Regions from separate parts of the Nocardiopsis sp. iso_238 genome, predicted to be linked through region 1. Evidence: predicted binding sites of a transcription regulator. Region 1 holds the regulator's gene; each other region holds the start of a gene.
The links. Region 1 encodes HrcA, which represses chaperone genes, less so after heat shock. Its sites were predicted from a motif close to TTGGCACTCTCNNNNNGAGAGTGCCAA; they were not measured.
Positions count from the first base shown of each region.

Region 1 (2,199 bases):
GCCACCCCCTCCACGCGCAGGTCGTGGCCCCACACCTTCTCGACCAGCTCGGCGTCGTGGGCGCCCTCCACGTAGATCCGGCTCTCCCGGGCCGTGCGCGCCCGCGCGTCGGTCACCGCGATCGAACCCGAGGCGCTGCGCAGGGGAGCCCTGGGTGCCGCCGCCGGACGCACCAGCGTCACCGGCTCACCGTCCACCAGGAACGCGGCCGGTCCCAGCTCGAACACCCTGCGTCGCCCGTCCCGGTCCTCCAGGGTCACGGCGGCCTTGTCCCAGGACACCACCGCCCCGCAGAAGGTCTCGTCGGCGTCCTCCACGACCAGGTCATGGCTGAGGGGTATCTCGCGTACCGCGCCCTTCCGGGGTCGTCGCCAGTCTCCCGCCAGAACGTCGCGGCCGTAACGGCCGGTTCCCTTGGTAACCACGGTGGTGCAGTCTACTGGTGACGGACCCGGGAAACCCGTTGGCGGGTGGCGCACGTCGCCGCTCGGGTAGGGAAGAAGCACCCCCCGTCCCCGTGTTACCGCCTGCGGGTAGCCGTGTGGGTTTGCGGCCGGGCATAGAATTAGCACTGAGGACCTTGGAGTGCCAGGAGGTGGCGAGTTGCTGGATGAGCGCAAGCTCGCAGTCCTGCGTGCGGTCGTCGAGGACTTCGTCAACACCAACGAACCCGTGGGTTCGCGGGCGTTGGCGGACCGTCACCCCCTTGGTGTCTCCCCGGCGACCATTCGCAACGACATGGTCGCCCTGGAGGAGGACGGCTACATCGCCCAACCCCACACCAGTGCGGGACGGGTGCCCACCGACAAGGGGTACCGGCTCTTCGTCGACCGGCTCTCCTCCGTCAAGCCGCTCTCGGCGGCCGAACGGCGTGCCATCGAGTCGTTCCTCGGCGGTGCCGTGGACCTCGACGAGATCGTCGCCCGCACGGTGCGGCTGCTCGCGCAGCTCACCCGGCAGGTCGCGATTGTTCAGTACCCGTCGCTGACCCGCTCGTCGGTGCAGCACGTGGAACTGGTGCCGCTCGGCGGCCAGCGCATCATGATGGTCGTCATCACCGACACCGGACGGGTCGAACAGCGCGTCATCGACGGGCTGGGATCGGTCAGTGAGACCGTGGTGGACGACCTGCGCAGCATGCTCAACCGCGCCATCGCAGGCAGACACCTCGGCGACGTGCCGGACGCGGTGGAGGACCTGCCCGCCCAGGTCGCACCGGAGGACCGTCCCGTCGCGGTCGCGATCCTCTCCGTCCTGCTGGAGAGCCTCGTGGAACGTCACGAGGAGAAGATCGTGCTGGCTGGCACCGCCAACCTCGCCGCGGTCGACTTCGCGGCCAGCCTGCGCGACGTGCTTGAGGCACTGGAAGAGAACATGGTCCTCATACGACTCCTCGGTGAGGCCAAGGACCCCTCCATGCTGACGGTGCGCATCGGCGCGGAGAACTTCCACGAGGGCCTTCGATCCACTTCCATCGTGTCGGCTGACTACGGCGTGGGAAACCAGTCGCTGGCCAAGATCGGAGTGGTGGGCCCCACCCGTATGGACTACCCAGGGACGATGGGCGCCGTCCGTGCGGTGGCCCGGTATGTCGGACAGATTTTGGCAGGACAGTAACTCAGTGGCCAGAGACTATTACCAGGTTCTCGGGGTGCGTCGCGACGCGTCCAAGGACGAGATCAAGAAGGCGTACCGGCGGCTCGCGCGCGAGCTCCACCCGGACATCAACCCGGACCCCGCCACCCAGGAGCGCTTCAAGGAAGTGACCCAGGCCTACGAGGTCCTCTCCGACGAGAACAAGCGTCGGATGTTCGACATGGGTCAGGACCCCTTCGCCCCAGGTGGCGGCGGCGGTGCCGGAGGCTTCGGCAACGCGGGCGGGTTCGCCTTCGACGACATCATGAACGCCTTCTTCGGCGGTGGACAGCCCGGCGGCCGCGGCCCCCGGGAGCGGGTCCGGCGCGGGCGCAGCATCAAGATCCGTATCGAGCTCGACCTCGTCGAGACAGCGTTCGGGGTCAGCCGGGAGATCACCTTCCCGACCGCGATCCTGTGCGAGACGTGCCAGGGAGAGGGCACCGCGGCCGGTTCGCACCGGACCACCTGCGACATGTGCCACGGCCAGGGCGAGGTATCCCAGGTCACGCGCTCCTTCCTCGGTCAGGTCATGACCTCGCGTCCCTGCCCGCAGTGCTCCGG
Region 1 is NZ_CM149668.1:4,337,831-4,340,029, reverse strand. It holds gene AC0VYL_RS19660 (DUF3097 domain-containing protein) at 1-425, opposite strand, end outside; gene hrcA (heat-inducible transcriptional repressor HrcA) at 604-1,617, shown strand; gene dnaJ (molecular chaperone DnaJ) at 1,622-2,199, shown strand, end outside.

Region 2 (2,199 bases), 2.5 Mb from region 1:
GGCGATGGCGGTGGCGTCACCGGCACCGTCGACGATGGTGGTCTCGTCCTTGGTGACGACGACCTTGCGGGCGCGGCCGAGCAGGTCGAGCTCGGTGCTCTCCAGCTTGAGGCCGACCTCCTCGGTGATGACCTGGCCGCCGGTCAGCACGGCGATGTCACCGAGCTGGGCCTTGCGGCGGTCACCGAAGCCCGGAGCCTTGACGGCGACGGACTTGAAGGTGCCGCGGATCTTGTTGACCACGAGGGTCTGGAGGGCGCCGTCAGCGACGTCCTCGGCGATGACCATCAGCGGGCGGCCGGACTGGAGGACCTTCTCGACAACGGGCAGGAACTCGTTGTTGTTGGAGATCTTCGAGTTGACGATGAGGATGTACGGGTCCTCGAGGACCGTCTCCATGCGCTCAAGGTCGGTGGCGAAGTAGGGCGAGATGTAGCCCTTGTCGAAGCGCATGCCCTCCGCGAGCTCGAGCTCGAGACCGAAGGTCTGGCCCTCCTCGACGGTGATGACGCCTTCCTTGCCGACCTTGTCCATCGCCTCGGCGATGGTCTCACCGATCTGGGTGTCACCGGCGGAGATGGAGGCGGTGGAGGCGATCTGCTCCTTGGTCTCGACGTCCTTCGAGAGGTTGCCGAGCTCCTCGTTGATGCGGGCCACGGCGGCCTCGATGCCGCGCTTGAGGCCGATCGGGTTGGCGCCGGCGGCGACGTTGCGCAGCCCCTCGCGGACGAGGGCCTGGGCCAGGACGGTGGCGGTGGTCGTACCGTCACCGGCGACGTCGTCCGTCTTCTTGGCGACCTCCTTGACCAGCTCGGCCCCGATCTTCTCCCACGGGTCCTCGAGCTCGATCTCCTTGGCGATGGAGACACCGTCGTTGGTGATCGTGGGGGCGCCCCACTTCTTCTCCAGGACGACGTTGCGACCCTTCGGGCCGAGCGTGACCTTCACGGCGTCAGCGAGCTGGTTCATACCGCGCTCGAGGCCGCGACGGGCCTCCTCGTCGAACGCGATCAGTTTGGCTGCCATTGAGTTCTTGTCCTCCCGTGACCGGGCTGATACGCGATGGGACGAGGCGTGCGCCCGCGACGGACGACCGCTTCCGCACCGGCAACCCTGCTGCCGGAGGTCCACGGTCTCGCAGCCTCGATCCGGTTAGCACTCGGCAAAGGTGAGTGCTAACCACTCCCTTTTTTAGCACTCGGCCATGGAGAGTGCAAACGATGTGGTCACGATTTCTCCACCTGGAGAAACAGCTGTGACCAGGACGAACTTCCCTCCCCACAGCGGTTTGAGCGCTCCGCGAACAGAAGGCGAACCCCCGGTTGACCTGGTGGCCAGGTACGTACCGGCCCGGTGACCAGGGGTCCGCCGGCTCAGCCGTTGAGGCGGCGCATCGAACGGACGCCCACCGCCAGGGCCACCACGGTCATCCCCGCGTGCGCGGGGAGCAGAAAACCCCGCCCCCTCTGAGGGGGCGGGGCTTGGGACCATCCCCGCGTGCGCGGGGAGCAGACTTCTTGACCAGGCAACTTACCAGTGACAAGGGCTCGTTTTTCCAACTTCTCGAAAGTTGGACACCGAGGACATAACCCCTACATGCCACATGACTCATCGCCTCCCGAACTCAACCACGAACCATGGAACCTGACGTCGGCCCACTCCACCCGCCGCCGCCCTCGTGCCGGGGGAATCTTCCTCGCAGGTTACGAGGGGCCACGGACAGGCGGACGCCCCCCTCGACCATGGAAAGTGCAATCGATGCGGTCACGATTTCGTCAGCCGGAGAAACCGCCCTGATCAGGCTGGACTTCCCACCCCACAACGGTTTGAGCGCTCGGCGAACAGGGGAGGCGCCCTCAGTAGACCTGGCGTCCAGGAGTTCGCACCTCGCTCAGCCGTTGAGGCGGCGCATCGAACGGGCGCCCACCACCAGGGCCACCACGGTCATCGCGACCGCCACGGCCCAGCCGACCAGGACCGTGCCGTCCCACGCGCCGCCCCCGAAGAGCACGCGCGCGGCGTCCACCACGTGTGCCACCGGGTTGAACCGCGACAGCGTGTACAGCCACCCCGGGGCCAGCTCCATCGGCAGCAGCACGCCGGAGAGCAGCATCAGCGGCATCATCACCGTCTGGATGATCGGCGCGAACACGTAGGTCTGCTTGGCGAGCATCGCGGCCAGGTAGGAGAGCGTGGCCA
Region 2 is NZ_CM149668.1:603,112-605,310, reverse strand. It holds gene groL (chaperonin GroEL) at 1-1,026, opposite strand, end outside; gene AC0VYL_RS02720 (ABC transporter permease) at 1,892-2,199, opposite strand, start outside.
Region 2: the regulator HrcA is predicted to act here: its motif matches at 1,192-1,218, upstream of groL (chaperonin GroEL).

Region 3 (2,199 bases), 2.7 Mb from region 1:
ACGGCGATGTCCTGGAGCATGGCCTTGCGGCGCTCACCGAAGCCGGGCGCCTTGACCGCGGCCACGTTGAGGGTGCCGCGCATGCGGTTGAGCACCAGGGCGCCCAGGGCGTCGCCCTCGACGTCCTCGGCGATGATCAGCAGCGGCTTCTTGTTCTGGACGACCTGCTCCAGCAGCGGGAGCAGCTCGTTCAGGTTGCCGATCTTGCCCTGGCTGATCAGGATCTGCGCGTCCTCCAGGACGGCCTCCTGACGGTCTCCGTCGGTGACGAAGTAGGGCGAGATGTAACCCTTGTCGAACTGGAGGCCCTCGGTGAAGTCGAGCTCCAGACCGAAGGTCGGGGACTCCTCCACCGTGATGACGCCGTCCTTGCCGACCTTGTCGAAGGCCTCGGCGATGAGGTCGCCGATCTGGGCGTCCTGCGCGGAGTTGGTCGCCACGTAGGCGATGTCGGCGCGCTCCTTGATCGGCACGGCGCGCTCGAGCAGGATCTCGGAGACCCGGGCGGCCGCGGCGTCGATGCCCTTCTTGAGGGACATCGGGGAGGCGCCGGCGGCGACGCTGCGCAGGCCCTCGCGGACCAGCGCCTGCGCCAGCACGGTGGCGGTGGTGGTGCCGTCACCGGCGGCGTCGTTGGTCTTGGTGGCGACCTCCTTGACCAGCTGCGCGCCCAGGTTCTCGTAGGGCTCGTCCAGCTCGATCTCACGGGCGACGGTCACGCCGTCGTTCGTGATGGTGGGGGCACCGAACTTCTTGTCGATGACGACGTTGCGGCCGCGCGGGCCGAGCGTCACCTTGACGGCGTTGGCGAGGCGGTCCACGCCCCGCTCGAGGGCGCGGCGGGCGTCGTCCTCGAACTCCAGGATCTTCGGCATGTGTGAGTACTTCCTCTAACGGTTCGGGTCGAAAGAGAACATCCCGCCCCGCCCGGCTTCAGGGCCGACCGGTGCGGGATGTTCGAAGGCTCTGCGCCGAGAGCTACTTCTCGACGACCGCGAGGAGGTCGCGGGCGGAGAGAACCAGGTACTCCTGGCCGTCGTACTTGACCTCGGTGCCGCCGTACTTGCTGTAGAGAACGACGTCGCCGACGTTCACGTCGAGGGCGACGCGCTTGCCGTTGTCGTCAAGGCGACCGGGACCCACGGCCAGGATCTCGCCCTCCTGGGGCTTCTCCTTGGCGGTGTCCGGGATGACCAGACCGGAGGCGGTGGTCTGCTCAGCCTCCAGGGTCCTGACCACGACGCGGTCCTCGAGCGGCTTCAGCACGGTCTTGGTGGCGGTCGACACGGTGTGACCTCCCCCTTCAAAGTCTCGGTGTATCTGACGTCGGCCCATGCGTGAGCACGGACCAACCACGTAAAAGGGGCGACCGCGGCGGCCTGTCGTCGCGGGTGCCAGACCGGCCTCGTCGCGTTTAGCACTCTACCCCCGAGAGTGCCAGAATGGAAATGTGGCGGGGCTCCGGACCCTGGGGCGGACCCGCCACCCGTCGTGCCCACAGCAGGAGGATCCATGCGCGTTCCCGCGTTCTCGGCGCTGCTCACCGACGCGGGACGGGAGGTCCTCGCCGGGGTGGACCCCGCCGCCGCGGCCAGCAACCCCCTCGCCGCCGCTTCGCGGCTGCGCGCCGACCCCCGGGTCGCCGCACTCGACCCCGACCTCCCCGTGTCCGAGCTCGTCAACGCCGTGATGACCCAGGTGGGCCTGCGGGAGCGGGGCCGGGCCAAGTTCGGGGAGAACGCCGCGCGCATGTACTTCACCCCGAACGGGCTGGAGCAGTCCACCCGCCGGACCGTGGCCGAGTACCGCGCCGAGCGCACCGCCCGGCACCTGCCCCCCTCGGTGGCCGGGGGCGCCGTCGCGGGCGACCTGTGCTGCGGGATCGGCGCGGACCTGCTGGCCCTGGCCGGTCGGGGCGTGCCGGTGGAGGGCGTGGACGCCGACCCCCTGACCGTGGCGGTGGCCCGGGCCAACATCGAGGCTCTGGGGCTCACGGAGCACGCCCGCGTCCGGGAGGGCGACGTGAACGCGGTCGCGGTGGGCGACCACCCGCTGCTGTTCTGCGACCCGGCCCGGCGCGGAGGGCGGGGCCGGGTGTTCGACCCGGCCGCCTACTCGCCGCCGTGGGACGTGGCCACCCGGCTGGCGGAGGGCGCGGAGGCCGCCTGCCTGAAGGCCGCCCCGGGTATCCCGCACGAG
Region 3 is NZ_CM149668.1:813,347-815,545, reverse strand. It holds gene groL (chaperonin GroEL) at 1-875, opposite strand, end outside; gene groES (co-chaperone GroES) at 979-1,287, opposite strand; gene AC0VYL_RS03695 (THUMP-like domain-containing protein) at 1,513-2,199, shown strand, end outside.
Region 3: the regulator HrcA is predicted to act here: its motif matches at 1,415-1,441, upstream of groES (co-chaperone GroES).

Region 4 (2,199 bases), 2.7 Mb from region 1:
TCCGCGACACCCTCATGGAACTGCCGTGGCTGGCCATGGGCGGAACCGTGGCCTGCTACTACTCCGTGGGCGGCGAGCCCGGCACCCGGGGGCTGGTCAACGCGCTGTGGAAGCGCGGCACGTACGTGCTGCTGCCGGTCTTCCTGCCCGACGGGACGCTCGACTGGGCGGCCTACGAAGGTCCGGACGGACTCGAACCGGCCGGACACGGACTGGTGGAGCCGACCGGGCACCGCTACGGCCCCGAGGTGCTGGGCCGCGCCGACGCGGTGGTCTGCCCGGCCGTGGCGGTGGACCGGAGCGGGACGAGGATGGGGCGCGGCGCGGGCTGCTACGACCGCGCGCTGCCGCTCCGGGGCCCGCACACGCCCGCGATCGCCGTGGTCCACGACGAGGAGTTCGTGGACGCGCTGCCCGCGGAGCCGCACGACCGGCCGGTGGACGCCGTCGTGACCCCGGGCGGCGGGCTCCACGTGTTCGACCCCGGCTCGGCGGTCTGGCCCGGCGGCGCCCCGGACGGCCGGCCCCGGTGAGGCCCGTGCGCCCCGGGACACGGGGCCGGGGGGATTAAGGCGACGGGGCGGAACGTTATGGCTGGCGGTCGTGTCCCGGACCTGCCCCGGTACGCGCGCACCCCGCAGGCCCGGCCCGGTACCGCCCGGCTCACGGGACACCCGGCGCCGCAGCGGTGAGGGGTTGTCGCGGCCGTGGTCGGCGAACGCGTACTATTTAGCAGTCAACGGGTGTGAGTGCCAGCAAGGAGGACCCGGAACAGTGCCTACGTACCAGTACGCGTGCACCGAGTGTGACGCCCAGATGGAGGTCGTGCAGAGCTTCAGCGACGACTCGCTGACGGTCTGCCCCGAGTGCGAGGGGCGCCTGCGCAAGGTGTACTCCGCGGTCGGCATCGTCTTCAAGGGTTCGGGCTTCTACCGCACCGACAGCGGTAAGTCCACCACGAACAGCTCCGCCCTGACCGGTTCCAACACCGACGGCGGCACCGAGGGCAAGGGCGAGAAGTCCGCCGACTCCGCCAAGCCCTCCTCCGACTCCGGCGGCACCGGCACCCCCGCCGCCGCCTCCACCGCCAGCACGGGCGGCAGCGACAAGTCGAGCAGCAAGAGCACCAGCGGCAGCACCGCCGCGACCAGCAGCTGAGCCACCGCACCGTTGACCGTGGCCGCGCCGCCGAGGCCCCTCGGCGGCGCTTCTGTTGTCTCCGGGGCCCCCGGGCACTGCGGGGTCCGGGCGGAAATCCGCCCTGTGGACAACCCTCCCGGGCCGCCTCCCCCGGCCTAGCGTTGGAGACATGAGCAACCCCCCGCCCCCGTTCCGGCTCCGGCGCGGCCCGCTCCGCCTCCTCGACCGTCACCGCCGCGCCGTCGCCTCGGTCCTGACCGCCCTGGCCGTGGTCTGCGCGGTCCTCGTCCTGCGACCCCCTCCCCAGCCCGAGGCGGAGGTGCTCGTCGCCGCCAGGGACCTCGACGCCACCGCGCCGCTGTCCGGGGACGACCTCACCCCGCTCGTGATGGCCGAGCGCTCCGTCCCGGACGGGGCCCTCGCCCCCGGGGACCCGACGTCCGGGCTCTCGCTGAACGCTCCGGTGCGCCGGGGCGAGGTACTGACCGACGCCCGGCTGAGCGACCCCCCGGCGCTCCGCTACGGCGCTGACATGGTCGCGGTCCCGGTGCGGGTGGCCGATCCGGGGGCGGTCGGTCTGCTCTCCCCCGGCAGCCGCGTGGACGTGCTCGCGGCCACGGGCGCCGACGGGTTCGGCGGACCGCACCCCGGACCCGGGCACGCCGTCGAGGTCGTCGGGGACCGGCCCGTGCTGGCGGTCCCGGCTGAGGAGGGTCCGAGCGGGGAGGTCGGGGCGCTGGTCCTCATCGCCGCGACCAGCGAGGAAGCCAGAGCCCTGGCCGGGCACGCGACCACCTCGCGACTGTCTGTCACGATTCGCGGTTGACCGATGACCAGGGGTGGTGAAAGCTGTCCCGGGCGCCCCACCGGGCGCATCCATCACTCACGAACACGTAGGGCAGTTCCATGGAAGGCTTCAAGAAGTTCCTGCTCCAGGGAAACCTGGTGCAGCTGGCGGTCGCGGTCGTCATCGGCTCCGTCTTCGCCGGCCTCATCTCGGCGTTCACCGAAGGGTTCATCACCCCGCTCCTGGGGATCTTCGGCGGGATCCCCACCTTC
Region 4 is NZ_CM149668.1:758,791-760,989, reverse strand. It holds gene AC0VYL_RS03450 (5-formyltetrahydrofolate cyclo-ligase) at 1-533, shown strand, start outside; gene AC0VYL_RS03445 (FmdB family zinc ribbon protein) at 775-1,158, shown strand; gene AC0VYL_RS03440 (SAF domain-containing protein) at 1,310-1,966, shown strand; gene AC0VYL_RS03435 (MscL family protein) at 2,047-2,199, shown strand, end outside.
Region 4: the regulator HrcA is predicted to act here: its motif matches at 730-756, upstream of AC0VYL_RS03445 (FmdB family zinc ribbon protein).